Regions from separate parts of the Streptomyces sp. NPDC003248 genome, predicted to be linked through region 1. Evidence: predicted binding sites of a transcription regulator. Region 1 holds the regulator's gene; the other holds the start of a gene.

The links. The regulator HspR, encoded in region 1, represses chaperone genes until heat shock. The targets are predictions, from matches to a motif close to TTGAGNNNNNNNNNCTCAA.
Region 2: lon (endopeptidase La) is a predicted target of HspR. The motif match lies at 7,554-7,572, and genes of this name have one in related genera.

What each region holds. Positions count from the first base shown of each region.
Region 1 covers NZ_JBVHDT010000002.1:522,066-537,779, reverse strand. Annotated here, with positions in the region: gene ACZ3KJ_RS07755 (helix-turn-helix transcriptional regulator) at 1-242, shown strand, start outside; gene ACZ3KJ_RS07750 (helix-turn-helix transcriptional regulator) at 709-1,692, shown strand; gene ACZ3KJ_RS07745 (helix-turn-helix transcriptional regulator) at 1,655-2,692, opposite strand; gene ACZ3KJ_RS07740 (sugar ABC transporter substrate-binding protein) at 3,006-4,118, opposite strand; gene ACZ3KJ_RS07735 (fibronectin type III domain-containing protein) at 4,433-6,160, shown strand; gene ACZ3KJ_RS07730 (fibronectin type III domain-containing protein) at 6,352-8,070, shown strand; gene ACZ3KJ_RS07725 (heat shock protein transcriptional repressor HspR) at 8,147-8,593, opposite strand; gene dnaJ (molecular chaperone DnaJ) at 8,599-9,771, opposite strand; gene grpE (nucleotide exchange factor GrpE) at 9,805-10,458, opposite strand; gene dnaK (molecular chaperone DnaK) at 10,455-12,302, opposite strand; gene ACZ3KJ_RS07705 (MraY family glycosyltransferase) at 12,398-13,702, opposite strand; gene ACZ3KJ_RS07700 (heterodisulfide reductase-related iron-sulfur binding cluster) at 13,950-15,714, shown strand, end outside.
Region 2 covers NZ_JBVHDT010000004.1:326,949-342,662, forward strand. Annotated here, with positions in the region: gene ACZ3KJ_RS13125 (roadblock/LC7 domain-containing protein) at 1-162, opposite strand, end outside; gene ACZ3KJ_RS13130 (sensor histidine kinase) at 159-3,137, opposite strand; gene ACZ3KJ_RS13135 (hypothetical protein) at 3,506-4,291, shown strand; gene ACZ3KJ_RS13140 (MarR family winged helix-turn-helix transcriptional regulator) at 4,407-4,904, opposite strand; gene lon (endopeptidase La) at 5,108-7,531, opposite strand; gene ACZ3KJ_RS13150 (GNAT family N-acetyltransferase) at 7,706-8,404, shown strand; gene ACZ3KJ_RS13155 (spermidine synthase family protein) at 8,728-9,426, shown strand; gene ACZ3KJ_RS13160 (response regulator transcription factor) at 9,551-10,288, shown strand; gene ACZ3KJ_RS13165 (HAMP domain-containing sensor histidine kinase) at 10,285-11,388, shown strand; gene ACZ3KJ_RS13170 (multifunctional oxoglutarate decarboxylase/oxoglutarate dehydrogenase thiamine pyrophosphate-binding subunit/dihydrolipoyllysine-residue succinyltransferase subunit) at 11,702-15,496, shown strand; gene ACZ3KJ_RS13175 (DUF6104 family protein) at 15,664-15,714, shown strand, end outside.

The sequences.
Region 1 (15,714 bases):
TGCCCCTCAGGGCCGGCACACCGTACGAGACCGACCCGGACGGCATCACCGACATCCAGCACTCCATCGCCAAGCTCCTCGTCGAGGGGCACGTCGACGAAGCCATCGCCCGCAGGCTGGGGATGAACGTCCGCACCTGCCGCGCCCACATCGCCAAGCTCGCCACCGCCCTGGGCAGCGGCAGCCGCGCCCAGCTCGGCTTCCTCATCGCCCAGTCGGGCATCCTCGACCGGGAGCACTGACCCACCCCGCCGGGACGCCCGGACCGGCCTGCCCGCCCCACCCCTCCGGGCATCCCGCCCCACCCCTCCGGGCCGTCCCTCACGACCCCTCAGGCCGACCCGCACGACCCCTCCGGCCCGTCCCACCCGCCCCTCTCCGGCCGACCCGCACGACCCCTCCGGGCATCCCGCACGACCCCTCCGGGCATCCCGCACCACCCGCCCGGGCAGCATCGCCCTACCCGTCGCACGGGACCCGCCGGCCCTGGCGGTCCCACCGGCCCCACCAGCCCATCGCCCCCCCCACAGCCCCACCAGCCCCACCAGCCCCCACCACCAGCCCACGGCGCTCCCCACCAACCCCCACCAGCCCACGGTGCTCCCACCAGCCCGACCAGCCCGGCCGGCGCCGGGCCGGCCGCGCCACCCCCGCCACCACCCCGCACGCCGAACCGGGAGCACCGCACACCCGAGGAGAGAGTCACGCGTGACTGCGGCAGCGCACGACCACGGTCCGGACGGGCCCTGCGAGGCGGCCCTGGAGCTCTACGCGCGCGCCCTGCGGTCGGGCGGCGTCCCGGCGCGCGAGGCGGAGCAGTACCCCTGTCTGGTCGACGCCGGGCTCCTGCGGCCCGGCCCCGGCGACCCGCACCGGCTGCACCCGCTGGCCCCGGCCGTCGCCCTGCCCCGCCTGCTGCGCGCCGTCGCCGAGGACATAGCCCGCCGGCGCCGGCAGGAGACCCGGCTCGCCGAGGCGTTCGCACCGCTCCTCGCGCTCGCCGTACCCGGCGCCGACCCGGCGGACTCCGCCGAACTCGTGCTGATCAGCGGGCTCGGCCGGATCAACCAGGTCCTCACGCGCACCATGACGCGCGCCACCGGCGAGGTGCTGGCCATCCAGCCGCACGCGAGCCACGTGGGCCCGCCGCCCGAGGTGCACGCCGAGGCCCTCGACCGCGACCAGGCCTTCCTCGACCGCGGCGGCCGTATCCGCACGCTCTACCAGCACACCACCCGCCACATCCCCACGGTCCAGGCACGCTACGAACGGCTGCGGGGCGACGTGGAGGCCCGCACCCTCGACGAGATCACCGAGCGTCTCCTCATCGTCGACCGCACGGTCGCCTACCTCCCCGCCAGCAGGGACCGCACCCTTGCCCTGGAGGTCCGCCACCCCGCCCTGATCGACTACTTCGCCACCGTCTTCGACCGCCTCTGGCGGCTCGCGACACCGATGTACCCCGAGGCCGTCCGGCAGCCCAGTCTCAACGGCGTCACCCCCCGCCAGCGCGCGATCGCCGCCCTCCTCGTCGAGGGCCACACCGACACCGTCATCGCCGACCGCCTCGGCATGAACGTCCGCACCGCGCGCGTCCACATAGCCAAACTGGCCGCCACCCTCGGCAGTGAGAGCCGCGCCCAGCTCGGCTACCTCATCGGACGGTCGGGGATCCTCGACCGGGAACGATGACCGGCGCGGACACCTCGGGCAGGTGCCCGTCCAGGCCCACCTGCGCGATCCGCACGCCCAGCTGGGTACGGCTCGCCGCGCCCAGCGTCTCCGACAGACGGGCGATGTGCGCCCGGCAGGTGCGGACGCTGATGCCCAGCCGCTCCGCGATCACCGCGTCCTGGTGCCCCTCCGCCAGCAGCGCCGCGATCGACTGCTCCCGGTGCGAGATGCCCTCGATCCGGGTGTCGGGCAGCGGCGCGGTCAGCGGGATCGCCAGCCGCCAGAGGCGTTCGAAGACGGTGACCAGGTAGGCGATCAGGGCCGGGTGGCGCAGCTCCAGCGCCATCGTGCGGTCGGCGTTGGCGGGGATGAAGGCGACCGTCCGGTCGAAGAGCATCAGCCGGTCGACGACCTCGTCCAGGGTCCGCGCCTCGACCGTGTCGCCCATCAGCTCCAGGTAGTTGAGCAGGCCCTGGCCGTGCCGGGCCACATGGTTGTACAGGTCCCGCATCCGCACGCCCCGCCCGCGCAGCGCCAGCGCCCGGTGCAGTCCCTCGGACAGCTCGTGCTCGCGCCGGATGCCGCCGGGCTGGACCGTCAGCACCTCGGTCGTACACGCGTCCGTCGCCTGGTCCAGGGCCGCCTGGATGCGGGAGGCGCCGTCCAGGACGCGGATCGCCGCGCCCTCCCCGGTCACCGGGGCCGGCGCCGGTCCGCCCAGGCCCGCGTACCACTCGAAGGCGGCCACCGCCGAGCCCATCCGCCGCTGGCTCGCGCTGACCTCGTCGTACAGTCCGCGCAGCAGCCGGGTCATGACCTCCTGCGGGGAGGTCGGCACCAGCCAGTCCATGTCGTCGGGGTCCGGGTGGAGCAGGGCGAGCTCCAGCAGACAGGGCACCGGCTCGGCGTCCCGGCGCGGCACACGGCCCCGCCGTACGGCCCGGGAATACACGCGATCCCCGGCCTCGCACAGTCGGTCAGCACCGTGAGGATGCTCCTCCGTCCCGTGCCCGGCCATCGCCCATCCCACCCCCGCTGTCGGCCACTTCCGCAGCGCAACTATGCGCGGCCCGGACCGGCACCGCAACACGGCTCGGACCGCCCGAGCCGATGAAATCAGCCGGTACATGCGGGTATCTCCCGGCCTCCGCCGGTCGCACTGCAACAAGTTGGGGGTGTCAGAAGTTTCGTGCCCGCCCGTTCCGCCCGGGTTTCGGGGCCGGGGGGGCGGGCGGCACACGGGTGGTGAGGGGCGGGCGCCGCCGGCGCGCCGGGGCACGCGGAAGGGGGGCACGCGATGCGCGTGCCCCCCTTCCGCCGTGCCGTCGGCGTCAGTTGAGCTTGATGGCCGCGCAGGCGGCCTCGTACTTGGCGGTGCAGATGTCGGACACCTCGTAGATGCCGTCCGCGACGACCGTGCTCTCGATGTTGGACTTCGTCAGCGCGACCACGGTGACCAGCTGGGCCGGGATGTCCTTGTCGGTGGCGCTGTCGACCGTGTCACGGGTGAGGGAGTCGAACTGGATCTCCCGGCCCCGCACCTTGGCGACGGCCATCTCCGCGGCGGCCTCCGCCATCTCCGGGTAGGGCTTGTACACGCTCATGTACTGCTGGCCGCTGACGATCCGCTGCACCGCCGACAGTTCCGCGTCCTGGCCGGTGATCGGCGGCAGGTCGGAGTCGCTGACGCCCGCGGCCTCGAGGGCCTTGAGGATGCCGCCGGCCATGGCGTCGTTCGCGGAGTAGACGGCCGCGATGTTGCCCGCGCCGATCTTCTCGATCGCCTCGGTCATCTGGGACTGGGCGACCTCCGGGCTCCAGTCCTTGGTGTCGTAGGACTCGGCGATCGTCACCTGGTCCTGGAGCTCCGTCAGCGCGCCGGCCTTGAACTGTTCGGCGTTCGGGTCGGTCGGCGAGCCGTTCATCATGACGATCTTGTCGGAGGTGTCGGCGGTGCCGAGCGCCTCCAGGAGGCTGCGGCCCTGCACCTCGCCGACCAGCTCGTTGTCGAAGGAGACGTACGCGTCGATCGGGCCCTCGGCCAGGCGGTCGTAGGCGATGACCGGGATGCCCGCGTCCTTGGCCTTCTGCACGGTGTCCGCGATGGACTCCGAGTCGACGGCGTCCAGCAGGATGAGGTCGACCTTCTCGTCGATCATCCGCTGCATCTGGGTCACCTGGGTGTCCGCGTCGGCGGCCGCGTTGGCGTACTCGACCTTGCCCTTGTCGTTGGTGAGGGAGGCGACCTTCTCCTTGAGGATGGGGTAGTCGAACTGCTCGTAGCGGGTGTTCGTCTTCTCCGGCATCAGCATGCCGATGACCATGTCGTCACCCTTGGTCGGCGTCGCGTCGGCGGCGTCCTCTGTGGCGCTCAGCATCCCGCATCCGGCGAGCGAGAGGGACAGCGTGGAGGCGGCCACGGCCATGGCGATACGACGGCGCATTAGGGGGCTCACTTCAGGTGCGTTTTCCGGACATGGGTTCGGCATGTTGACCCAGGTGCTTCAAAAGCCAACGCGTCGGCGACCACCGACGTCAAGCGGTACTACTTAACGAAGTAGCAACATCACCCTCCGCTTAGCGCGTGAAGACACATGGAGAGGAGGCGAACTCCCCTCCAAACACCCTTTACGGGCCCTTCACTCGACGGCGCCTCAGGAAACCCCGAGGAACCGCACAACCAGGGCGGTCCCTCGCGAGTCGATCACTGGACGGCCGACCCGCCGTCCCCGGTCGAACAGAGGACCCGACGCATCGCATGAACCGCATGAACCGCACCGCCCGCGCGGCCTTAACCAGGCGCGCGACCGCCATCGTGCTCGCCCTGACCGGCGGCCTCGTCACCACCGCCACCGCCACCCCCGCCGCCGCGGCGACGAGCTGCGCCTCCCCCGTCTACAAGCGGCAGATCTTCGCGAACACCACCTTCTCCGGCACCGCGAAGAAGACCGCCTGCGACGCCGCGATCAACGAGAACTGGGGCACCAGGGCCCCGGCCTCCGGCGTCCCGTCCAACAACTTCGGCGTCCGCTGGACGGTGACGCGGGACTTCGGCTCCGGCGGCCCGTTCACCTTCACCGCCGCCGCCCAGGACGGCATCCGGGTGTACGTCGACGGCGTCCGCAAGATCAGCCTGTGGAAGAACGTCTCGTCGACGGTCTCCAAGACCCTGAACATCGCCATCCCGCACGGCAAGCACACCCTGCGCGTCGACTACGTCAACTGGACGGGCAAGGCGAACGTCACGTTCGCCTACGCGCCGCGCACTTCGGCCTCGGTGGACAAGGTGAGGCCCCTGGTCGTGACCGGCTTCTCGTCGGCCTACGACAGGACGACCGGCAGGATGAAGCTCACCTGGGCGAAGAACAAGGAGATGGACCTCGCCGGGTACCGGGTCTACCGCACCATGGAGTACGGCGGCTGGACTCGGCTGACGTCGACGACGGCGACCTCGTACACCGACACCCCGCCGACGGACGGCCGTCTCTACCACTACGAGATCCGCGCCTACGACAAGGCGGGCAACGAGTCGGGCGGCAGCCTCGACCAGTCGGTCGTGACCGCCGACTGGACGGCACCGGCCGCGATCACGCGGATCGGCGGCTCCCTCTTGGCGGAAGGTGCCTACATCGGCTGGGGCGTGGTCGAGGACGCGGCCTCGTACCGGGTGTACCGGGCGTCGGAACCGGACGGCGCGTTCACCCTCGTGGGCACCACGAAGGGCAGTTACTACGTGGACAGGACGATCGCCGAGCGGGCCTCCTTCTACTACCGCGTGTCGGCGCTGGACTCGGCCGGCAATGAATCCGCGCAGTCCGCAGCGGTCAAGGCATCGCGCGGTGACCTCACCCCGCCGCCCGCCCTGACCGGACTGACCGCCACCGCCACCGAGTACGGCTTCCAGCTGACCTGGGACCCCAGCCCGGCGACCGACGTGGACCACTACACGGTCTACCGGGGGAAACTCCAGGCCGACGGGGACGGTGAGTCCTGCACCTCCTACGAGGCGGTCGCCTGGGTGGACGACCAGCCCGACGCCACCTCCTTCGCCTACACCACCGTCCCGGACGGCGAGACGGCCTGCCTGGTCGTGGACGTCGTCGACGACTTCCTCAACTCCGTCTTCCGCGCGAACGGCGAGGCCGCCGGCCAGATCGCGACCGAACTCGACCTCACGCCGAGCGTTCCCACGCCCGACGGCTCGCCCCTGGCACTGACCGTGGACGAGGCCTGGAGTGGCGGGATCCGGCTGGACTGGACCGGCCTCGACGCCTCCTCCCCCGAGGCGGCCGGCGGTTACCGCGTCTACCGCTGGAACCCGGAGACCTCCGCGTACGAGAAGCTCGCCGACACAGCGACCGCCGACAATTACTACGACGATCTCACCGCAGAACGCGGCACCACCCACCACTACTGGGTGACCGCCCTCGCCGCCGACGGCACCGAGTCCCTCCCGGCGGCCGGGGCCGTGGCGACCGCGCCGTAGCCCACGGGCATCACGGGGCCCGCGCCCGGCGCTCACGCCGGTGTCGCGGGCCCCAGTTCGAACCACACGCCTTTCGCGTACCGCCCCCCTCGCCGCCCTCCTCCAGCCGCCGTACAACCTTGCACCCTCCTGAACAGTCCGTTCCGGCGACGGCCGATCACCGCCGTCGCCGGAACGGATCGAAGGACTGCATGAACCGAGCAAGACGCACGACCGCCGCCGCCGCGGCCACGGTCGTGCTCGTCACCGCGGGCGGCCTGCTCGCCGTCACCACCGCGCCCGCCTCCGCCGCCACGACGTGCACCGCACCCGTCTACAAGCGGCAGATCTTCGCGAACACCACCTTCTCCGGGACGCCGAAGCAGACCGGATGCGACGCCGCGATCAGCGAGAACTGGGGTGCCAAGGCCCCGGCTTCCGGCGTCCCGACGAACAACTTCGGCGTCCGCTGGACGGTCACCCGCGACTTCGGCTCCGGCGGGCCCTTCGTCTTCACCGTCGCCGTCCAGGACGGTCTCCGCGTCTATGTCGACGGTGTCCGCAAGGCCGACGTCTGGAAGAACGGGTCGACGACGGTGAAGAAGACCGTCAACCTGACCCTGTCCGCCGGGAAGCACACCCTCCGCGTCGACTACGTGAACTGGACGGGCAACGCCAACGTCGCCTTCACGTACGCGCCCCGCACCACCGCCACCGTCGACAAGGTCAAGCCGCTGACCCCGACGGGTCTCGCCGCCGCCTACGACACCGCGACCGGCCGGGCGAAGCTCACCTGGGCGGCGAACAAGGAGATGGACCTCGCGGGGTACCGGGTCTACCGGCGGCCCGTCGAGAGCGCGACCTGGACCAGGCTGGCGGCCACCGCCTCCGCCACGTACACCGACACCACCCTCCCGGTGACCGGCGCGGCCTACGCCTATGAGCTGCGCGCCTACGACAAGGCGGGCAACGAGTCGGCGGGCACGGCGGACAAGACCGTCACGACCGTGGACCGGACCGCCCCGGGCGTGCCCGCCGGGCTGTCGGTCAGCAGCGAGTCCGGGGGGCTGCGGCTCCTGTGGAGCCAGGTCACGGGAGCCGCGTCGTACGGCGTGTACCGGGCGGCGAGCGCCGACGGCACGTACACCCGGATCGGCACCGACACGGGCCAGGTCTCGTACCTGGACACCACCGCCGCCGAGGACGGCACCTACTACTACCGCGTGACCGCCCTGGACGCGGCTGGCAACGAGTCCGCGCGGTCCGCCGCCGTGAGCGGCAAGCGCCGGGACCTCACGCCCCCGTCCGCCGTCACCGGGGTGACCGTCACCCCGACCGAGTACGGCTTCCTGGTGGGCTGGGACGCCAACCCGACGGCGGACCTGGCGAGTTACACGGTCCGCCGTGGCGAGCTCCTGGGCGACGAGGGTGACGAGCGGGTGTGCTCCCTCTCCGCGGGCTACTCCGTACCGGCCGGCACCACCTCGTACGCGTACACCGTCCTTCCCGACGGTGAGGAGTCCTGCTTCATCGTGGACGCCGTCGACGACGCCGGGAACTCCGCGTTCCGCTGGACCGGCGAGGCGCAGATCGTGACCGCGACCGAGCTGGACATGACACCGAGCGTCCCGACTCCCGACGGCTCGCCCCTGTCCCTCACCGTGTCGGCCGCCGAGGGCGACGAGGGCAACCTGCTGACCTGGCAGGGGCTCGCCGACTCGGCCCCCGAGCAGGCGGGCGGCTACCGCGTCCACCGCTGGAACCCGGAGACCTCCGCCTACGAGACGATCGCCGCACTCCCGAGCGGCACCACCGAGTACGCCGACACCGGCGTGCAGCGCGGAACCACCACCTACTACTGGGTCACCGCGGTGGCGGAGGACGGCACCGAGTCCCTGCCGGCCGGCGACTGGACCGTGACCGCGCCGTAGCGCGTCACGCGGGAACAGCGCGAAGGGGCCCGGAGGTTGGTCCTCCGGGCCCCTTCACACGGGTCGACGCGTCGCGTCAGTCCTTGGCCTTCTTCGGCCGCCACACCACCAGCGCGCTGGTCTGCTGCACCTCCTGGTACGGCACCAGGTCGCGCCGGTAGGAGGCGTGGACCGCCGCCTCCCGCTGCTGCATGGCCGCCGCCGCGCCGTCCAGCGCGGACTGGAGTTCGGCCACCCGGGCCTGGAGGGCGGCGACCTGGTTCTCCAGTTCGATGATCCGCTTGATGCCGGCCAGGTTGATGCCCTCGTCCTGCGACAACTGCTGCACGGTGCGCAGCAGTTCGATGTCGCGGGCCGAGTAGCGGCGGCCCCGCCCGGCCGTACGGTCCGGGGAGACCAGGCCGAGGCGGTCGTACTGGCGCAGTGTCTGCGGATGGAGTCCGGAGAGCTGGGCCGCCACCGAGATGACGTAGACCGGGGTCTCCTCGGTCAGTTCATACGGGTTACGTCGACGGCCGTCCATCACCCTCAAGCTCCCTTCGCGGCCTCGAACAGCTCCGCCCGCGGGTCCTCACCCGCGGTGGCCTCGCGATACGCCTCCAGCGCGTCACGAGCCTTCCCCGACAGGTCCTTGGGAACACTCACCTCGACGGTGACCAGCAGGTCGCCGCGGGTTCCGTCCTTGCGGACCGCGCCCTTGCCCCGGGCGCGCATGGTGCGTCCGTTGGGTGTGCCGGGCGGCAGCTTCAGCGTCAGGGCCGGGCCGCCGAGCGTGGGCACCCTGACCTCGCCGCCCAGGGCCGCCTCCGTGAAGGTGACGGGCACGGTGACGGTGAGGTGGTCGTCCTTGCGGCCGAAGACCGGGTGCGGGTCGACGTGGACGACGACGTACAGGTCGCCGGCCGGGCCGCCGCGCTCACCGGGGGCGCCCTTGCCGCGCAGCCGGATCCGCTGCCCGTCGGTGACGCCCGCGGGGATGCGGACCTGCATGGTGCGGGAGGACTTGGCCCGCCCGCTGCCGCTGCACTCCGCGCAGGGGTGCTCGGCGATCAGGCCGCGTCCCTTGCAGTCGGGGCAGGGGTCGGTGAGGGAGAAGCCCCCGCCCGAGCCGCGCGCCACCTGCCCGGTGCCGACGCAGGTCGGGCACACCCGGGGGGTGCCGTTCTTGTCGCCGGTGCCGGAACAGGCCTTGCACGGTGACTGGGAGGTCATGCGCAGCGGGACCGTCGCGCCCTCGATCGCCTCGGTGAAGCTGAGGGTGACCTCGGTGTCGATGTCCTGGCCGCGCCGGGGCTGGGTACGGGCGCCCGTGGCGCCGCCGCGGTTGAACAGGCCCCCGAAGACGTCACCGATCCCACCGCCGAAACCGCCGGCGTTCCCGCCCTGGGCGCCCCCGAAGAGGTCGCCCAGGTCGAAGTTGAAGGAGCCGCCGCCCGCGCCCGGGCCGGGGCGGAAGCCGCCGCTGCCGAAGAGGGCGCGCGCCTCGTCGTACTCCTTGCGCTTCTTGGGGTCGCCGAGGACGTCGTTCGCCTCGGAGATCTCCTTGAAGCGCTCCTCGGCCTTGACGTTCCCCTTGTTGGCGTCCGGGTGGTACTCGCGGGCGAGCTTCCGGTACGCCTTCTTGATCTCGGCCTCGGTGGCGTCCTTGGGGACGCCGAGGACCTTGTAGTAGTCCTTCTCGATGAAGTCCTTGGTGCTCATCCTCGACGTCCCTCCTCTCGCGTCGGTTCAAGCTCAGCCCTCGTCCGGGCCACCGCTCTCCTTGTCGTCGGCCGCCGTGTCGCTCTCCTCGGCCGGCTTGACCGTCTGGGCCCCCGGCTGGGGTTCGGCCACGGCCACCCGGGCGGGACGGATGGTGCGCTCGCCGAACCGGTACCCGGGCTGGAGGATCGCCACGCACGTCGTCTCGGTGACGTCCGGCGCGTAGCTGTGCATCAGGGCCTCGTGGATCGTCGGGTCGAAGGGCTCGCCCTCCTTGCCGAACTGCTGGAGGCCCATCTTCGCGGCGACGGTCTCCAGGGACTCGCCGACGGACTTGAATCCGCCGACCAGTTCGCCGTGTTCGCGTGCGCGGCCGATGTCGTCGAGCACGGGCAGGAGCTCGGTCAGGAGGTTCGCGACGGCGATCTCCTTGACCGCGATCCGGTCGCGCTCGACCCGGCGGCGGTAGTTCTGGTACTCGGCCTGGAGCCGCTGGAGGTCCGCGGTGCGCTCGCCGAGCGCGGTGCGCACCTGGTCCAGCTGGGCGACCAGCCCGGCCGTCTGGTTCGCGTCCCCGGCCGGGGCCGCCCCCTCGTCGGAGGGAGCGGCCTTCGGCTCGGCGTCGTCGGAGGTGGCGCCGGAGGGGACGTCGGGCTTCTCCTCGAAGCCCGGGGTCTCCTCCGTCACGCGGCACCGTCCTTGCGCTCGTCGTCCACGATCTCGGCGTCGACGACGTCGTCGTCGGCCTTGGCACCGCCGGCGGTGGCGCCCTCCGGGCCGCCCGCGGCCTGGGCGGCCTGGGCGTCGGCGTACATGGCCTGGCCGAGCTTCTGCGAGACGGCCGCGACCTTCTCGGTGGCGGTGCGGATCTCGGCGGTGTCCTCGCCCTTGAGCTTGTCCTTCAGCTCGGAGAGGGCTTCCTCGACCTCGGTCTTGATCTCGCCGGGTACCTTGTCCTCGTTGTCCTTGAGGAACTTCTCGGTCTGGTAGACGAGCTGCTCGCCCTGGTTGCGGGCCTCGGCGGCCTCGCGGCGGCGGTGGTCCTCCTCCGCGTACTGCTCGGCCTCCTGGCGCATGCGGTCGACCTCGTCCTTCGGCAGCGAGGAGCCGCCGGTGACGGTCATCTTCTGCTCCTTGCCCGTGCCCAGGTCCTTCGCGGTCACGTGCATGATGCCGTTGGCGTCGATGTCGAAGGAGACCTCGATCTGCGGGACGCCGCGCGGCGCCGGCGGCAGACCGGTCAGCTCGAACATGCCGAGCTTCTTGTTGTACGCCGCGATCTCGCGCTCGCCCTGGTAGACCTGGATCTGCACGGACGGCTGGTTGTCCTCGGCCGTGGTGAAGATCTCGGACCGCTTGGTCGGGATCGTGGTGTTGCGCTCGATGAGCTTGGTCATGATGCCGCCCTTGGTCTCGATACCGAGGGACAGCGGGGTCACGTCGAGGAGCAGGACGTCCTTGACCTCACCCTTGAGGACACCGGCCTGGAGCGAGGCGCCGATGGCGACGACCTCGTCCGGGTTCACGCCCTTGTTGGCCTCCTTGCCGCCGGTCAGCTCCTTGACGAGCTCGGCGACGGCGGGCATACGGGTGGAGCCACCGACGAGGACGACGTGGTCGATCTCGTTGATGGAGACGCCGGCGTCCTTCATGACGTTGAAGAACGGGGTCTTGCAGCGCTCGAGGAGGTCCGCGGTCAGCTGCTGGAACTGGGCGCGGGTGAGCTTCTCGTCCAGGTGCAGCGGGCCCTCGGCGGACGCCGTGATGTACGGCAGGTTGATCGAGGTCTCGGTGGACGAGGACAGCTCGATCTTCGCCTTCTCGGCGGCCTCGCGCAGACGCTGGAGCGCCATCTTGTCCTTGGACAGGTCCACGCCGTGGCCGGACTGGAACTGCTTGACCAGGTAGTCGACGACGCGCTGGTCCCAGTCGTCACCACCGAGGTGGTTGTCACCGTTGGTGGCCTTCACCTCGACGACGCCGTCGCCGATCTCCAGGAGGGACACGTCGAAGGTGCCGCCACCGAGGTCGAAGACGAGGATCGTCTGGTCGTCCTTGTCGAGGCCGTAGGCGAGCGCGGCCGCGGTGGGCTCGTTGACGATGCGCAGGACGTTGAGACCGGCGATCTCACCGGCTTCCTTCGTCGCCTGGCGCTCGGAGTCGTTGAAGTACGCCGGGACGGTGATGACCGCGTCGGCCACCTTCTCGCCCAGGTACGCCTCGGCGTCGCGCTTCAGCTTCTGCAGGATGAAGGCGCTCATCTGCTGCGGGTTGAAGCTCTTGCCGTCGAGCTCGATCTTCCAGTCCGTGCCCATGTGGCGCTTCACGGAACGGATGGTCCGGTCCACGTTGGTGACCGCCTGGCGCTTGGCGACCTCGCCGACCAGCACCTCGCCGTTCTTGGCGAAGGCGACGACGGACGGCGTGGTCCGGGCACCCTCGGCGTTGGTGATGACGGTGGGCTCGCCGCCCTCCAGAACGCTGACGACGGAGTTAGTCGTGCCCAGGTCGATGCCGACCGCACGTGCCATGGTGATCTTCCTCCAGCTGACTTGAGTGGAACGGACTCAAGTGTGCACGACACCCGGCGCCCGGTCAACAGACCTGAGTCCCACCGACTCAACTCTTATCCGTTCCTTACGCGCAACACCTCGCTGACCTGCGGCGACACCGTACGGCGGGATACTCGCGCGAGTGATCGCGCGGGTGACTCGGCCGACCGCCGAGGGGGCTGCACCGCGGAGACGGACGGCTGCCGGGCCCGGGCGCGGGCCCGCACGGCACCCTCCTCCGGACGCCGCCCCGCACTCTCCCCAAACCGCCGCGCGCCCGCTTCCCCAGTGCGCCGCACCGCGCCCGCTTCCCCAGGGCGCCGCACCCCGCCGCCTTCGCCGGCGCGCCGCACCACGCTCCCCTCCCCCGGCCGCCGCGCCGCGCCGCCGCCCTCTCCCGGCGGCCGGGTGTACACCGGCACCCGCCACAGTCCGAGGACGACGACCAGAACGCCGCCCGCCACCCACAGCACGGCCTGCGCGTCCGCCCAGCCGGCGTGCACCAGGGTCCCGACGAGCACCCCCGCGAAGGCCGCGACGCCGAGCAGGACCGTCACGCCCTGCGGGGTGAGGCCGAGCCGCCGCAGCCGGTGGGCCAGGTGGTCGGGCCCGCGCCGCAGCAGCGGGCGCCCGGCCGTGCGCCGGGCCAGCAGGACGAGGACGACGTCGGCGGCGGCGACCGCGGTGAGCGCGAACAGCACGCCCGCGCCGGCCACGGCGTCCTGGCCCGCGCGCGCGGAGACGGCCGCCGCCGCGAGCAGGAAGCCGGTGAAGAGCGCGCCGCAGCCGCCGAGCGCCACGCGCGCGGGAGGCCAGTTGTGCATCAGGAACCCGGTCAGAGCGGCGGCGAGCACGCTCAGCAGCACGGCGAGACCGTCCATCATCTCGGCCGCCGCGCACGCCCCCACGCCGAAGGCGGTGACGACCCCCACGGTCCCGGCGACCCCGTCGGCGTGGTCCAGGGCCCGGAAGGCGAGCGCGACGCAGGCGATCCAGCCGACGGCCGCCACTCCGGCGACGACGCCGGTGTCGCCGTACGGCACCACGAAGGCCGCCGCCACCGCCGTACCGGCCACCACGAACCGGGCCTTCAGCCGCCACAGGTCCACGACCAGCCCGAGCGCCGCGACCCCGCCGCCCGCGACGAGCAGAGCCCCCATGCCCTCGCCGAGCGGGGCGGCCCCCGTCCAGTCCCCGGCGGTCGCGACGAGGCACGTCGTCAGCACGACGGCCACGCCGCCCGACAGCGCCACCCGCCGCCGCCGCTGCCGCTGCCGCCGGTCGACCAGTCCGACGCGCAGGGCGGGCCCGCGCAGCAGCGCGGCGAGGAAGGCGGTGAGGAGCAGGGCGGCGGTGGCGGCGGCGATCCCGTAGAGCACGGATATAAATTAGTCATGAATGTACCAATTTGGCATGAATAACACGGTCTGATTCTGAGGTGACCCTCAGCGACCCAGATCACCCGCCGCCCGACTACAGTGCGACGGGAGATGGGGGTAGTCTCAGACGGACTACATAAGTTACCGCTTAGTAATTTCGGGTACCTGTTCCGAGGCGCCGCGCACCCCGCGCACGCGCCGCACGACACGTCCCGCCGTATCCCCCTCGCAGGCCCGAGGAGCCCCCATGCAACTCGCCGCGATCATCGTGTCGCTGGCCCTGACCGTGGTCGGCGTCGCCCTGCTCGCCCGAGCCATCGGCCAGTTCGTCCGGTACTTCAAGCTGGGCCAGCCGGTCCCGGCGGGCGCCCGGACCGACAACCCCTACCAGCGCAGCGTGACACTGGTCCGCGAGTTCCTCGGCCACACGCGCATGAACCGGTGGGGCATCGTCGGCGTCGCCCACTGGTTCGTGGCCGTCGGCTTCCTGACGCTGCCGCCGACCCTGGCGCAGGCCTTCGGCCAGCTCTTCCAGGCCGACTGGACGCTGCCGGTCATCGGCGGCTTCCTGCCGTTCGAGCTCTACATCGAGTTCATCGGCGTGATGACGGTCCTCGGCATCGCCGTGCTCATCGCCATCCGCCTGCTGAACCTGCCCTCCCGCCCGGGCCGCAAGTCCCGCTTCGCGGGCTCCAAGGCCGGCCAGGCGTACTTCGTCGAGTACGTCATCCTGACCATCGGCCTCGCCATCTACGTGCTGCGCGGCCTGGAGGGCGCCATCCACCACGTGGAGCACTACGAGGCCGCGTACTTCGCCTCGTACCCGCTGGTCCTGGCCTTCAAGTCGCTGAGCGTCACCACCCTCCAGAACCTGGTCTACTTCACCGCGATGGTGAAGATCGGCACCTCGTTCATCTGGATGATCGTGGTCTCGCTCAACACCAACATGGGCGTGGCCTGGCACCGCTTCCTGGCGTTCCCGAACATCTGGTTCAAGCGCAACGCCACCGGTGAGACCTCGCTGGGCGCGCTGCTGCCGATGACGTCCGGCGGCAAGCCGATCGACTTCACCGACCCCGGCGACGACGACGTCTTCGGCGTCTCCCAGATCGAGCAGTTCTCGTGGAAGGGCCTGCTGGACTTCTCCACCTGCACCGAGTGCGGCCGCTGCCAGTCGCAGTGCCCCGCCTGGAACACCGGCAAGCCGCTCTCCCCCAAGCTCCTGATCATGTCCCTGCGCGACCACGCGCACGCCAAGGCCCCCTACCTGCTGGCCGGCGGCGGCAAGACCATGGAGGGCGAGGAGAAGGCCTCCGAGGAGCAGCTCGAGGACGTTCCCGCCGCCGCCCTCGCCGAGGCCGAGCGCCCGCTGATCGGCACCGCCGACGACAACGGCGTCATCGACCCGGACGTCCTGTGGTCCTGCACCACCTGCGGCGCCTGCGTCGAGCAGTGCCCGGTGGACATCGAGCACGTCGACCACATCGTCGACATGCGCCGCTACCAGGTCATGATCGAGTCGTCGTTCCCGTCCGAGGCGGGCACGATGCTCAAGAACCTGGAGAAGAAGGGCAACCCCTGGGGCCTGGCGAAGAAGCAGCGCCTGGAGTGGACCAAGGAGGTCGACTTCGAGGTCCCGGTCGTCGGCAAGGACATCGAGGACCTCTCCGAGGTCGAGTACCTGTACTGGGTCGGCTGCGCCGGCGCCCTGGAGGACCGCGCCAAGAAGACCACGAAGGCGTTCGCCGAGCTCCTCCACATCGCGGGCGTCAAGTTCGCGATCATGGGCGGCGACGAGAAGTGCACCGGTGACTCCGCCCGCCGCCTCGGCAACGAGCCCCTCTTCCAGGAGCTCGGCATGGAGAACGTCATGGCGCTGAACATGGCGTTCGGCGAGGAGACGGACGACGAGGGCAAGGTCACCGAGGAGTCGCGGAAGCCGAAGTCGGCGAAGAAGATCGTCGCCACCTGCCCGCACTGCCTCAACACCCTCGGCAACGAGTACCCGCAGC
Region 2 (15,714 bases), on a different contig from region 1:
GGCCGCGTCGTTGCGCCCCGGGTCCGAGGAGAGCAGGAGCAGGCCGTCGGAGGAGACGACCGCGACGGACTGGATGCCTGGCACCTCCTCCACGAGGTTGGTCAACAGCCAGTGCAGGTTACGGGCTTCACTGCTCAGTCCGAAGGTACTGGGCGCGGTCAACTGCTTGCCTCCTCGACTGTGCCCCCCGTGTCTTCTTCGGCGTGTGCGTGTGCTGCTTGGGATGACGGTGCCGCGTTCTGCCCCGTCTGTTCGGCGATCTCCGCCTCGACGTCGCGGTAGCCGGCCTCCGCCCCCCGACGGAAGCCGCCCAGCCGGCGGCGGAGGGCGTCGGCGTCGACAGAGCCGGTCCGCTGGCGTGGGGCCGTGGTGGGTGCGGTGATCCTGGGAGTGCGCTTGGGCAGGCCCTTGTCGGTGAGGAGCTCCTCCGGGGCGTCGGGGGTGCGGGTGTGTTCCGCCTCGGCCTCGCCCGCGTCGGGCCCGTGCCCGTCCGTGCCGTCCGCGCCACCGCCGGGGGTGGGCGCCGGCCGGCCCGGTGAGGCGTCCTGGCCTGCGGCGGGTGCACCCGGTGAGGTGTCCTGGCCCGAGGCGGGTGCCCCCTGGTGGGCGTCCGCGCCGTCGGTGGCCCCGGGTCGCGGGGTGGCCGGTGCGGCGGGGCCCTGTTCCTCCGGCGTGCCGTCCGCTTCCCCGGGCGGGTCCGGCAGCAGGAGTTCCATCGTGGTCTCGGCCCGGGAGTACGGCTCCGGCGTGGTCCGCGCGTCGGTGCGGGACTCGGCCGGGGACTGCGCCGGTCGGGCCGGGGAGTGTGCGGGGGCCTGGTCGCCGGTGGGCGACTCGGCCGCGGCCGGGGACCGGTCCGGGGTCGGGTCGCCGGTGGACGACTCGGCCTCGCGGACCGCCTTCTCGGCCAGGGCGACCAGGGGGTCGCCGCTGTCGCCGGACTCCTTGGAGCGGCCCGGCAGGACGTTGGAGTTGGCCTCGGCGTCCGCGCCGGGCAGGGAGAACGACGGGCCCGCGGAGGACGCCGGTGAGGACGCCGGGACCGCGGCGGCCGGCGCGGTGGCCAGCAGCGGCGTCGGGACGACGACGACCGCGGCGACACCGCCCTTCTTCTGCTCGCGCAGCTGCACCCGCACCCCGTGCCGGTGGGCCAGGCGGGCCACGACGTAGAGGCCGAGGCCGAGTCCCTCCTCGCCCTCCTGGTCGTAGGGGGTCTCCGGGTCGAACTCGGTGAGGCGGCTGTTGAGGCGGGTCAGGCGCTCCTCGGTCATGCCGATGCCCTCGTCCTGGACGGAGAGCATGACCTCGCCGTTCTCCAGGAGCCAGCCGGAGACCTCGACGGGCAGGTCCGGCGGGGTGAACGAGGTGGCGTTCTCCATGAGCTCGGCCAGCAGGTGGCTGAGGTCGTCGGCGGCGAAGCCGGCCACGTGCGCGTGCGGCGGGAGCGCGGAGATGCGGACGCGTTCGTAGCGTTCGATCTCGCTGACCGCGGCGCGGACCACGTCCACCAGCGGGATCGGGCCGGCGTGCTGCTGGACGTGCTCGGTGCCCGCCAGCACCAGCAGGTTCTCGCTGTGCCGGCGCATGACCGTGGCGAAGTGGTCGAGCTTGAACAGCGTGGCCAGGCGGTCGGGGTCCTGCTCGCGCTCCTCCAGGCCCTCGATGACGGCGAGCTGCCGCTCGACCAGGCCCAGGGTGCGCAGGGAGAGGTTGACGAAGGTGCCGCTGATGCTGGACCGCAGCCGCTCCAGGCGGGCGGCGGCGTCGGCGAGTTCGGCGCGCAGTCCCTCGCGGGCGTCGGCCATCTTCTGGCGCTGGCCGACGAGGTGCTTGCGGTCGGACTCCAGGGTGGTGACGCGCTCGTGGAGGGCGACGGCGTGCGCGTGCAGGGCGTTGACGGAGCGGACGACCTGGGCGAACTCGTCGTTGCGGCCGGTGAACCGCAGCGGCTCCTCGGCCGCCGGGTTCTCGGCGTCGGCCAGCCGCTTCGAGCCGCGGCGCAGCACGGCCAGCGGGCGGGTGAGGCTGCGGGCCATGGCGGTGGCGATGCCTATGGCGACCAGTATCAGGGCGCCGAGCAGGGCGATGCGGATCTCCAGCGCGGTGACGTCGTCGTCGCGCAGCTGGGCGAGGTCCTTGGTGCGGCGGTCGTAGAGCGACGACTCGGCGCCGCGCATCAGGTCGACGCGGGCGGAGAGCGCGGCGTCCAGCTTCTTGACGCTGGTGTCGAGCTCGTCGTCGGTGAGTTCCGGCTGGTCGGTGAGGGCCGCCAGGTACTTCTCGGCGGCCTCCACGTCACCGCCGGTGACGGTGGAGTCGTAGGAGTCGACGGCCTGCTGCGGGGCGTTCTCCCGGAAGGCGGTCAGGGCCGCGTCGGAGCGCAGCCGGGCCTGCTGGGCGGCGGCCGTGAGGGCGTCCCGCCGCTTGGCGTCGCCGCCGGAGGAGACCGTCTCGGTGGACGACACGCCGGTGACGGGGTCGTAGACGCTCTCGGTGGACGTCGGCACGTTCAGCGCGGCGAGCAGCAGTCCGCGGGCCGCGTCGGCCTGCTGGACGGCGGTGTCGAGGTCGGCGAGGGCGTGGGCGCCGGAGCCCGCGCGGGGCGGCATCTGCTCCGCGAGCCGCTCGGCGAGACCGTGCAGCGCGGTGATGGCGGCGGAGTACGCCTGGTGCGCCTCGAGCGCCGTGCTCTTGCCGGTGAGGGCCGTCTGCCGGACGGAGGCGAGGCCGTCGAGCTCCGTACGGAGCCCGGCGGGCGTGTCTGCGTCGGCGGTCAGCTCCCGCACCTGCCGGTCCACGCGGGTACTGCTCTGCGTGGAGGGCGCCGAGGCCTTGGTACGGCCGGCCGCGACGTAGGCCGTGACCTCGTCCCGCTCGTCGGCGATCGACTGCGCGAGGACCAGCGCGTCCTGGGTCCGCTCCGCGAGGGTCACCAGATCCTGAGCGTCCTTCAACTGCCCGGAGGCGTCGAGGACGGAGGGCGCTCCGGCGCCCGCGACGGCGGCGGCCACCACGGCCACCGCGACGATCAGCCGGTTGCGTACGTGGGTCGGACGGCCCTTCCCGACAGGGGTGCGCTCCGCGCCCCCCTCGGAGGCCGTCTTGCTGCCTGTGCGCCGAGGCCGCGTCTTCTGCACCGGTGCTCGCATTCCTGACTCGTGTTACCCATGGGCCGGATGACGCTCCGTCAACGGGTGCGTACGTCCGGTACGGTCCCCGACCCTCCCAGTGCCGGTGGGCAGGGGTCGCGCATCGACTGCCCCGCCACCCGAAGGAGTGAACATCGGAGGGGAGTTGAGGGGCAAGTCACTCCGGCACTCGCGAGGCCCTTGCGCGGGGCGCCGGTTGGACGTGGGCGGCGGGCTTTGGCAATATTCGCCGCCACGCCTTCCCGGAGTGCGTTATTCCCGCCCAAAACAGGCGCCTGACCTGCGACGGTGCGCCCACCCGGGGAGTGTTGCCAGCCTTTCGCGAAGGGTGTGAAGGGGTCGTGCAGACTGGCGGGATGCGCACGGAACTTGTGTCGGAGCCCGGTGATCGGGCCTACCCCAACGAGGACTTCGCGAGCGTCGGACTTCCCGCCTCCGGTCAGGGCGGTTCACTCGTCCTGCTGGACGGCGTGACGCCGCCCCGGAGCGGCACGGGCTGTCTCCATTCCGTCCCCTGGTACACGGCGCGTCTGGGCGGCGCCCTGACCGAACTGACCGTTTCACTCCCGGATGTGCCGCTGGCCGAGGCGCTCTCCCTCGCCCTGGCGCGTACCGCCGACGCCCACTCCGGCACCTGTGACCTTTCTCACCCGCGTACGCCCCAGGCGACGGTGGTTCTCGCCCGCTGGTCACCGGACTCGGTGGAGTACCTGGTCCTGTCCGACTCGGCGCTCCTGCTGGCCTCGCCCGACGGCGCGGTCGTCCCCGTCCTGGACGACCGCCTGGCGCTCGTGCCGCCGGCGCTGCTGGCGAGCGCGGAGATCTGCGACACGCGGGTCCGCAACAAGGAGGGCGGCTTCTTCACCGCCGCCGCGGACCCGGCGGTGGCGGCCCGCGCGGTCGCCGGCGCCGTCCCGCGCACCGAGGTGGCCGCCCTGGCGGCGCTCAGCGACGGGGTGACGCGGTGGGTGGACACGTTCCGGGAGGGCGACTGGGCGGACCTGTTCGGCCACGTCCGCAAGGACGGCCCTCGCGCACTGGTGGAACGGGTGCGGGAGCTGGAGCGGGCGGACACCGAACGGAAGTTCCTGGGCCGCGCCAAACGGCACGACGACGCGACGGCGGTCTTCGTGGAGCTGTGAGGCGGGGCGGGGCCTTGCCTGGGCATGGCCTGACAAGGCCCCGCACGGGTTCGGGCCTGCTTGGGCCGGCTCGGCCGGGCGCTGGTTCAGGCGGCGGGCCGGCCCGTGCGCCGGTTCAGGCCTGCTTGGCCATGCCCTGGTTCAGCTCGTGGAGCAGGCGGGCCAGTTCCGCCACCTCCCCGCGGTCCCAGTGGGCGAGCTGGCTGACGTAGCGCGCCCGGCGGGCCTCGCGGACCCGGCCGACCCGGGTGCGGCCCTCCTCGGTCAGGTCGACGAGCCAGGCGCGCCCGTCCGCCGGGTCCGGCGCGCGGGCGATCAGGCCGAGCTGTTCCAGCGCGCGCAGCTGGCGGGACATGGTGGCCTTGCCGACGCCGATGTAGGCGGCGAGTTCGGTCGCCCGCTGACGCCCGCACTCCTCCAGCCGGACGAGCAGGCCGTACGCCGCGGGCTCCAGGTCCGGGTGCACCTCGCGGGCCATCTCGCCCTGGTTGGCCCGGGCGCGGCGCAGCAGCACCGTCAGCTCCCGCTCCAGGGACAGGAACTCCTGGTCCACACCTCTTCGCGACACCTCGGATGCGCCCCCGCGTCCGTCGCCGTTTCCGTCCTCGTGCACGTCAGCGCTCCTGATCCGGTTCCGTACCGATTCTACGTGCGTAGCCGCACCCCGGGCCGAGGGCGGCCGTGACATGCACCTGGCCTGCGACTCGCTGACTGGCGACTCCGCGACTCCGCGACTCCGTGGCTCGGTGGCGGCCGGGTGGGCGAAGGCCCGGGCCTCCCTCAGGGGACCCGGGCCTTCCTCTCCGGACGCGTCCGTCACGCCGCGACCGGAACCTCCGGCGTCACCCCGCTGGTCGCGGGGGCGAGCGCCAGCTCCAGGACCTGGCGGACGTCGGTGACGGCGTGGACGTCCAGCTTGTCCAGGACCTCCGCCGGGACGTCGTCCAGGTCGGGTTCGTTGCGCTTGGGGATGATCACGGTGGTCACCCCGGCGCGGTGCGCGGCGAGCAGCTTCTGCTTCACGCCGCCGATCGGCAGCACCCGCCCGGTCAGCGAGACCTCGCCGGTCATCGCCACGTCCGTACGGACCAGCCGTCCGGACAGCAGGGACGCGAGGGCCGTCGTCATCGTGATGCCCGCGCTCGGGCCGTCCTTGGGCACCGCGCCCGCCGGGAAGTGGATGTGCACGCCCCGGTCCTTCAGGTCGGCGACCGGCAGTTCGAGCTCGGCGCCGTGGCTGCGCAGGAAGCTCAGCGCGATCTGCGCCGACTCCTTCATCACGTCGCCCAGCTGACCGGTCAGGGTCAGGCCCGCCGCGCCCGTCTCCGGGTCGGCCAGCGACGCCTCGACGTACAGCACGTCGCCGCCCGCGCCCGTGACCGCGAGACCCGTCGCCACACCGGGCACCGAGGTGCGCCGCTCGGCCGGGTCCTGGGCGGACTCGGGCACGTGGTGCGGCCTGCCGATCAGGCCGCGCAGGTCCGCCTCGGTGACGGTGAACGGCAGCTCCCGCTCGCCCAGTTCGTGCTGCGCGGCGATCTTGCGCAGCAGCCGGGCGACGGACCGCTCCAGGGTGCGCACGCCGGCCTCGCGCGTGTACTCGCCGGCCAGCTTGCGCAGGGCGCTCTCGTCGAGGGTCACCTCGTCCTTGTCCAGGCCCGCCCGCTCCAGCTGGCGCGGGAGCAGGTGGTCACGGGCGATGACGACCTTCTCGTCCTCGGTGTAGCCGTCGAGGCGGACCAGCTCCATACGGTCGAGCAGGGCCTCGGGGATGGCCTCCAGGACGTTGGCGGTGGCGAGGAAGACGACGTCCGACAGGTCGAGCTCGACCTCCAGGTAGTGGTCGCGGAAGGTGTGGTTCTGCGCCGGGTCCAGGACCTCCAGCAGGGCCGCCGCCGGGTCGCCGCGGAAGTCGGACCCGACCTTGTCGATCTCGTCGAGCAGGACGACCGGGTTCATCGAACCGGCCTCCTTGATCGCGCGGACGATCCGGCCGGGCAGCGCGCCGACGTACGTGCGCCGGTGACCGCGGATCTCCGCCTCGTCCCGGACACCGCCGAGGGCGACGCGGACGAAGGCGCGGCCCATGGCGTGCGCGACCGACTCGCCCAGCGAGGTCTTGCCGACGCCGGGCGGGCCGACCAGGGCCAGCACCGCACCGCCGCGCCGTCCGCCGACCACGCCGAGACCCCGGTCGCTGCGGCGCTTGCGCACCGCCAGGTACTCGGTGATCCGCTCCTTCACGTCCTCCAGGCCCGCGTGCTCGGCGTCGAGGACCGCCTTGGCGCCCTGGATGTCGTAGGCGTCCTCGGTGCGTTCGTTCCACGGCAGTTCGAGGACGGTGTCGAGCCAGGTGCGGATCCAGGAGCCCTCGGGCGACTGGTCGCTCGCCCGCTCCAGCTTGTCGACCTCCTTGAGGGCGGCCTCGCGGACCTTCTCCGGCAGGTCGGCGGCCTCGACCCGGGAGCGGTAGTCGTCGGACTCCTCGCCCTCGCTCTCGCCGTTGAGCTCGCGCAGTTCCTTGCGGACGGCCTCCAGCTGACGGCGGAGCAGGAACTCGCGCTGCTGCTTGTCGACGCCCTCCTGGACGTCCTTGGCGATGGTCTCGGCGACGTCCTGCTCGGCGAGGTGGTCGCGCAGTTGCTGGGTGGCGAGCTTCAGCCGGGCCACCGGGTCGGCCGTCTCCAGGAGCTCGACCTTCTGCTCGGTGGTCAGGAAGGGCGAGTAGCCGGAGTTGTCGGCGAGCGCGGAGACGTCGTCGATGGCCTGGACGCGGTCGACGACCTGCCAGGCGCCGCGCTTGCGCAGCCAGGCGGTGGCCAGCGCCTTGTACTCCTTGACCAGTTCGGCGACCTGGCCGGGCAGGGGCTCGGGCACCTTCTCGTCGAGCCGCGTGCCCTCGACCCACAGGGCCGCGCCGGGGCCGGTGGTGCCGGCGCCGATCCGGACCCGGCCGCGGCCGCGGATCAGCGCGCCCGGGTCGCCGTCGGCCAGCCGGCCGACCTGCTCGACGGTGCCGAGCACACCGGTGCTCGCGTACGTGCCGTCGATGCGCGGCACCAGGAGCACCCTGGGCTTCCCGGGTTCCGAGCGGGCGGCGGCCTGGGCCGCTTCCACCGCGGCGCGCACATCGGTGTCGTTGAGGTCCAGCGGAACCACCATCCCGGGCAGCACGACCTCGTCGTCGAGCGGCAGTACGGGCAGGGTGAGCGGTGTGAACGCTGCGGACTCAGCAGCCATGATCTCCCCTTCGGCAGTCAAGTTGAGTTATGCCGACTCAATGCACGGGCGGCCTCGAATGTTCCCGGACGGTCGTTCGCTGTGAGCGATCACGTCTGCCGGGCCCGGCGTGCGGCGCCGTACAGTCGTTTCGCGTAAGCGGTGAATGCCTTTACTGGCTATTACGGAGGTCGGGTGGGCGGGATCGTACGGGCCTGGGTGGACGGGTGGGTCGTGTCGCGCGGGGCCTCTCCGCCCGTGCGGCGGCCCTGGGGGTTCACCGTCGACGTGGGGCAGGCCGGGCACGTGTCGCGGCACGTCCTCGCCCGGATCGGGGACGACGTCGAGGAAGGCGTGGTGCGCGAGGTCGCGGACGGGGTGACCGGGGCCGGCGTGTGGCTCAAGGTCTTCCAGGACCCGGCGGTGACCGCGGGATGGCTGGGCCCCGGCTGGTGGGTGGACCCGGAGCCGGGGTGGCTGATGACGCTGCCGCTGCGCACGCCGCCGGAAGGAGATCCGAGGCCGGGACCGGCGGAGGCGGGGCCGGCCGGGGCGCCCGACGGGTACCGGCTGCGCGTGTGGACGCGGGGTGGCGTCACGCGCGTGATGGTCGCCGCGCCCGACGGCTCCTTCGCCGCGCGGGGCCAGGTGGCTCCGACCGGCGCGACCGCCGTCTTCGACCACATCGAGACCGCACCCGGGCACCGCCGCCGCGGCCTGGGCAGCGCCGTCATGCGGACGCTCGCGGCCGCCGCGGCGGCCGAGGGCACGGAGACCGGCGTCCTCGTGGGGACACCGGCGGGGCGCGCGCTGTACGAGTCGCTGGGCTGGACGGTGGCGGCACCGCTGACGAGCGCGAAGTACCTGGGGACGGGCGGGGACGGCGACTCGTGACCGGGGCCGGGGGCCCGGGGGGGGCGGGGGCCCGGGGCGGGGCCGGGGGCCGAACCTGAGGCCGGGCCGGACCAGGAACCGCCGGACCAGGGACCGAGCCGGAGACCGAGCCAGGCCAGGGACCGCCGGACCAGGGACCGAGCCGGAGACCGAGCCAGGCCGGGGACCGCCGGACCAGGGACCGAGCCGGACCAGGAACCGAGCCGGGGACCGAGCCGGGCCGGGGACCAGGGACCGAGCCGGACCAGGGACCGGGGGCCGGGCCTGAGACGGGCCCCCGGAAATCCCCCGCCCTCCCCCGCCTCCGATGCCAGGATGGGACGATGCCCCTCTCCCCCGACATGTCCACCGAACCCGACGGCCGGCCCCAAGTCCTGGACCGTCGCGAGGGTCCGTACGGCGAGGTCGTGCTGCGCCGGCACGGGGAGCTGCTTCAGATCATCGCCAACGGCTGCTTCCTGATGGACACCTCCGACGGCCGCTCGGAGCGGCTGCTCGTCGACGCCGCCCTGACCGCGCTGGACGGACGCCCCGCACCCGACGTGCTGATCGGCGGCCTGGGCGTCGGGTTCTCGCTCGCGCACGCCGCCGCCGACCCCCGCTGGGGACGCGTCACGGTCGTGGAGCGGGAACGCGCCGTCGTCGACTGGCACCTCGACGGCCCGCTCGCCGCGATCTCCCGCACCGCCCTCGCCGATCCGCGCACGACGATCGTGGAAGCGGATCTGCTCGACTACGTCAATGAGACTTCCGCCACGTTCGACGCGCTCTGTCTCGACATCGACAACGGGCCCGACTGGACCGTCACCGAAGGCAACGACGGGCTCTACTCGAAGGCCGGACTCGCGTGCTGCGCAAGGGTGTTGAGGCCCGGCGGGGTACTGGCCGTGTGGTCCGCCCAGCCGTCGCCTGAATTCGAAGGAACCTTGAGAAATGCCGGGTTCCAGCGGGTGCGTACCGAAGAGATCCCGGTTGCCCGAGGCGTGCCGGACGTCGTGCACCTCGCCGTCGTACCCGGATAGCAAAGGCGTGGTGACTCCCCGTACGCTGCTGCCCTGACGTCGATCATTGAGGCGTCAACCGCAGTCATGCGCAATCAAGGGATCACCCCACAGGTCCCGGAAAAGCACACCTCAGGGGCGGGCGATGGAGCAGACACACACCTCGCACAACGGCACGACGGCGACCCCGGGCGCACAGCGCCGCGTTCTGGTGGTCGAGGACGATCCGACGATCGTCGACGCCATCGCGGCCCGCCTGCGCGCCGAGGGATTCCTCGTGCAAACGGCGGGTGACGGCCCGGCGGCCGTCGACACGGCGGAGGCCTGGCAGCCCGACCTGCTGATCCTCGACATCATGCTGCCCGGCTTCGACGGCCTGGAGGTCTGCCGTCGCGTGCAGGCCGCCCGCCCGGTGCCGGTGCTGATGCTCACCGCGCGCGACGACGAGACCGACATGCTGGTCGGGCTCGGCGTGGGCGCCGACGACTACATGACCAAGCCGTTCTCGATGCGGGAGCTGGCGGCGCGCGTGCACGTGCTGCTGCGCCGCGTGGAACGGGCGGCGCTCGCGGCGGCCACGCCCCGCTCCGGCATCCTGCGCCTCGGCGAGCTGGAGATCGACCACGCCCAGCGCCGGGTGCGGGTGCGCAGCGAGGACGTGCACCTCACGCCCACCGAGTTCGACCTGCTGGTCTGCCTGGCGAACACCCCGCGCGCGGTGCTCTCCCGTGAGCAGCTGCTGGCCGAGGTGTGGGACTGGGCGGACGCCTCCGGCACCCGGACCGTCGACAGCCACATCAAGGCACTGCGCCGGAAGATCGGCGCCGAGCGGATCCGCACGGTGCACGGCGTCGGCTACGCGCTGGAGACGCCGACGCCATGAGCGGCGGGCCGGACGCACCGAGAGGCCCCGGGGAGCCCTGGGGCGGCGTACGACCGTTCTCGATCAACACCAAGCTGGGGGCGCTGGTCGTCATCTCGGTGCTGATCACCACCGGGCTGGTGCTGATCGCCCTGCGCACCGCGACCGAACTGCGCTTCATCACCATCTTCTCGATGATCGCCACGTTGCTCATCACCCAGTTCGTGGCGCACTCGCTCACCGCGCCGCTGGACGAGATGAACACGGTCGCCCGGTCCATCTCGCACGGCGACTACACCCGCCGGGTGCGCGAGAACCGCCGGGACGAGCTGGGCGACCTCGCCCAGACGATCAACATCATGGCCGACGAGCTGGAGGCGCAGGACCGTCAGCGCAAGGAGCTGGTGGCCAACGTCTCGCACGAGCTGCGCACCCCCATCGCGGGTCTGCGCGCGGTCCTGGAGAACGTGGTCGACGGCATCGCCGAGGCCGACCCCGAGACGATGCGCACGGCCCTGAAACAGACGGAGCGGCTCGGCCGGCTGGTGGAGACGCTGCTGGACCTGTCCCGGCTGGACAACGGCGTCGTACCGCTGCGCAAGCGGCGTTTCGAGGTGTGGCCGTACCTGTCGGGGGTGCTCAAGGAGGCCAACATGGTGGCCTCCGCCCGCGCGACCATGGGCTCGGGCGGCAGTCACACGCGCACCGACGTCCATCTGCACCTGGACGTCTCGCCGCCGGAGCTGACCGCGCACGCGGACCCCGAGCGCATCCACCAGGTCGTCGCCAACCTCATCGACAACGCGGTCAAGCACAGTCCGCCGCACGGCCGGGTCACGGTGAAGGCACGGCGCGGGCCGCTGCCGGAGTCGCTGGAGCTGGAGGTCCTGGACGAGGGGCCCGGCATCCCGCGCTCGGAGTGGCGCCGTGTCTTCGAGCGGTTCAACCGGGGGGCCGTCCGCCGGCCGCACGGCCCGGGCAGCGACGGCGGCACGGGACTGGGACTCGCGATCGCCCGCTGGGCGGTCGATCTCCACGGCGGCCGGATCGGAGTGGCCGAATCCGAGCGGGGTTGCCGGATTCTTGTCACCCTTCCGGGAGAGCCATCCGTGCCAAGTTGACGTAAAGTGCGAAGCGGAGCCCCAAGATCCACGAGTGTCCGCACCGACGAGCGGCTGATGGACACGTGTGATCAGGCACAGCACCGGCCCAGGCCGGCCGCGGTCCGCACGCTCAGCGTGCGCGACCTGCATCGACGCACCCGTTTTGAACGTCAACCGCGCTTGTTTCCCGCCATTTCCAGCCCCGAAACACCGTTGTCGATGTGACATACGCGACGATGGAGCTGCCCGGCCTGACCTTCGCGGGCTGGGAGGCGTAGCCTTTATTCCCGCTGTCCATCACCTTGTGAAGCGGAAGAGGGCGGTTGCCGCCGTGTCGCCACAGTCCCCCAGTAACGCATCGAGCATCTCGACCGACGCAGACCAAGCGGGCAAGAATCCCGCTGCCGCGTTCGGCGCGAACGAGTGGCTCGTCGACGAGATCTATCAGCAGTACCTCCAGGACCCGAATTCCGTAGACCGTGCCTGGTGGGACTTCTTCGCCGACTACAAGCCGGGGGCCGCCAGCGCTCCGGCTCCGGCGGGTACTGCGGCCGCGGGGGCCGCAGGGACCACCACCCCACCCGCGGCACCCGCCGCTCCGGCTGCCCCGGCCGCTCCGGCCCCGGCCCCGGCCGCGCCCGCCGCCCCGGCTCCCGCGCCGGCCGCCGCCGCCCCGAAGCCCGCGGCCGCCGCCCCGGCGCCCGCGAAGCCCGCCGCGCCCGCGGCCAGGCCGGCCGCGCCGGCCACCGCGGCTCCCGAGGGCCCCGAGTTCGTGACGCTGCGCGGCCCCTCCGCCGCCGTCGCCAAGAACATGAACGCCTCCCTGGAACTGCCCACGGCCACGTCCGTGCGCGCCGTCCCGGTGAAGCTGCTGTTCGACAACCGCATCGTCATCAACAACCACCTGAAGCGCGCCCGGGGCGGGAAGATCTCCTTCACGCACCTGATCGGCTTCGCGATGGTGCAGGCCATCAAGGCCATGCCGTCGATGAACTGGTCGTTCGGCGAGAAGGACGGCAAGCCGACCCTCGTCAAGCCGCCGCACGTCAACCTCGGCCTGGCCATCGACCTGGTGAAGCCCAACGGCGACCGCCAGCTCGTCGTGGCCGCCATCAAGAAGGCCGAGACGCTGAACTTCTTCGAGTTCTGGCAGGCCTACGAGGACATCGTCCGTCGCGCCCGCGACAACAAGCTGACGATGGACGACTTCACCGGCGTCACGGTCTCCCTGACCAACCCCGGCGGCCTCGGCACCGTCCACTCCGTCCCGCGCCTGATGCCCGGCCAGTCGGTGATCATGGGCGTCGGCTCCATGGACTACCCGGCGGAGTTCCAGGGCACCTCCCAGGACACCCTGAACAAGCTCGGCATCTCGAAGGTCATGACGCTCACGTCGACCTACGACCACCGGGTCATCCAGGGCGCCGCCTCCGGCGAGTTCCTGCGCGCGGTGGCGAACCTGCTGCTGGGCGAGAACGGCTTCTACGACGACATCTTCGAGGCCCTGCGCATCCCCTACGAGCCGGTCCGCTGGCTCAAGGACATCGACGCCAGCCACGACGACGACGTCACCAAGGCCGCCCGCGTCTTCGAGCTGATCCACTCCTACCGGGTCCGCGGCCACGTCATGGCCGACACCGACCCGCTGGAGTACCAGCAGCGCAAGCACCCCGACCTCGACATCACCGAGCACGGGCTCACCCTGTGGGACCTGGAGCGCGAGTTCGCCGTCGGCGGCTTCGCCGGCAAGTCCCTGATGAAGCTGCGCGACATCCTCGGCGTGCTGCGCGACTCGTACTGCCGCACCACCGGCATCGAGTTCATGCACATCCAGGACCCCAAGCAGCGCAAGTGGATCCAGGACCGCATCGAGCGCCCGCACAGCAAGCCGGAGCGCGAGGAGCAGCTGCGCATCCTGCGCCGGCTGAACGCGGCGGAAGCCTTCGAGACCTTCCTCCAGACCAAGTACGTCGGCCAGAAGCGCTTCTCGCTGGAGGGCGGCGAGTCCGTCATCCCGCTGCTCGACGCGGTCATCGACTCGGCGGCCGAGTCCCGCCTGGACGAGGTCGTCATCGGCATGGCCCACCGCGGCCGCCTGAACGTCCTCGCCAACATCGTCGGCAAGTCGTACGCGCAGATCTTCCGCGAGTTCGAGGGCAACCTCGACCCGAAGTCGATGCACGGCTCCGGCGACGTGAAGTACCACCTGGGCGCCGAGGGCACCTTCACCGGCCTGGACGGCGAGCAGATCAAGGTCTCCCTGGTCGCGAACCCCTCGCACCTGGAGGCCGTGGACCCGGTCCTGGAGGGCGTCGCGCGCGCCAAGCAGGACATCATCAACAAGGGCGGCACGGACTTCACCGTCCTGCCGGTGGCGATCCACGGCGACGCGGCCTTCGCGGGCCAGGGCGTGGTGGCCGAGACCCTGAACATGTCGCAGCTGCGCGGCTACCGCACCGGCGGCACGGTCCACATCGTCATCAACAACCAGGTCGGCTTCACCGCGGCCCCCGAGTCCTCGCGTTCCTCCATGTACGCGACGGACGTGGCCCGCATGATCGAGGCCCCGATCTTCCACGTGAACGGCGACGACCCGGAGGCCGTGGTCCGCGTCGCGCGGCTCGCCTTCGAGTTCCGCCAGGCGTTCAACAAGGACGTGGTGATCGACCTCATCTGCTACCGCCGTCGCGGTCACAACGAGTCGGACAACCCGGCCTTCACCCAGCCGCTGATGTACGACCTGATCGACAAGAAGCGCTCGGTGCGCAAGCTGTACACCGAGTCCCTCATCGGTCGCGGCGACATCACCCTGGAAGAGGCGGAGCAGGCGCTCCAGGACTACCAGGGCCAGCTGGAGAAGGTCTTCACGGAGGTCCGCGAGGCCACCTCCCAGCCGACGTCCGGCGACTCCGAGGCGCCGCAGGACGGCTTCCCCGTCGCGGTGAGCACCGCGGTCTCCGCCGAGATCGTCAAGCGCATCGCCGAGTCCCAGGTCAACATCCCCGACCACATCACCGCCCACCCGCGTCTGCTGCCGCAGCTCCAGCGCCGGGCGGCCATGGTCGAGGACGGCACCATCGACTGGGGCATGGGCGAGACCCTCGCCATCGGCTCCCTCCTCCTGGAGGGCGTCCCGGTCCGCCTGGCCGGCCAGGACTCCCAGCGCGGCACCTTCGGCCAGCGCCACGCGGTGATCATCGACCGGGAGACCGGCGAGGAGTTCACGCCGCTGATGTACCTCTCCGAGGAGCAGGCGCGGCTGAACGTCTACAACTCCCTCCTCTCCGAGTACGCGGCGATGGGCTTCGAGTACGGCTACTCGCTGGCCCGCCCCGACGCGCTCGTGATGTGGGAGGCGCAGTTCGGCGACTTCGTCAACGGCGCGCAGACGGTCGTGGACGAGTTCATCTCGTCGGCGGAGCAGAAGTGGGGCCAGACCTCCGGCGTCACCCTGCTCCTCCCGCACGGCTACGAGGGCCAGGGCCCGGACCACTCGTCCGCCCGCCCGGAGCGCTTCCTCCAGCTCTGCGCGCAGAACAACATGACGGTCGCGATGCCGACCTCGCCGTCGAACTACTTCCACCTCCTGCGGTGGCAGGTGCACAACCCGCACCACAAGCCGCTGGTCGTCTTCACCCCGAAGTCGATGCTGCGCCTGAAGGCCGCCGCGTCGAAGGCGGAGGAGTTCACGAGCGGCCAGTTCCGCCCGGTCATCGGCGACGCCTCGGTCGAGCCGAACGCCGTCAAGAAGGTCGTCTTCTGCGCCGGCAAGGTCTACTACGACCTGGAGGCCGAGCGCCAGAAGCGCGGCGTCACGGACACCGCGATCATCCGCATCGAGCGCCTGTACCCGCTGCCGGGTGCCGAGCTCCAGGCGGAGATCGCCAAGTACCCGAACGCCGAGAAGTACCTGTGGGCCCAGGAGGAGCCGGCCAACCAGGGCGCCTGGCCGTTCATCGCCCTGAACCTGATCGACCACCTGGACCTGGCCGTCGGCGCCGACGTCCCGCACGGCGAGCGCCTGCGCCGCATCTCGCGGCCGCACGGCTCGTCCCCGGCGGTCGGCTCGGCCAAGCGGCACCAGGCGGAGCAGGAGCAGCTGGTGCGGGAGGTGTTCGAGGCCTGAGCCTCCGAACACCGCTGAGCACCGGCAGCGCGTGCAGCGGCCCCGTCGCCTCCATGGCGGCGGGGCCGCTGCCGTGTGCGCCGGCGGCGGGTCCGGCGGGCAGCGGTGCCGCATACCCTGGAGTCGTATCACCCGCGGACCAGGCCCATCCCCCAGGAGAACAACCCGTGTACTTCACCGACCGAGGCATCGAGGAACTCGAGAAGCGGCGCGGCGAG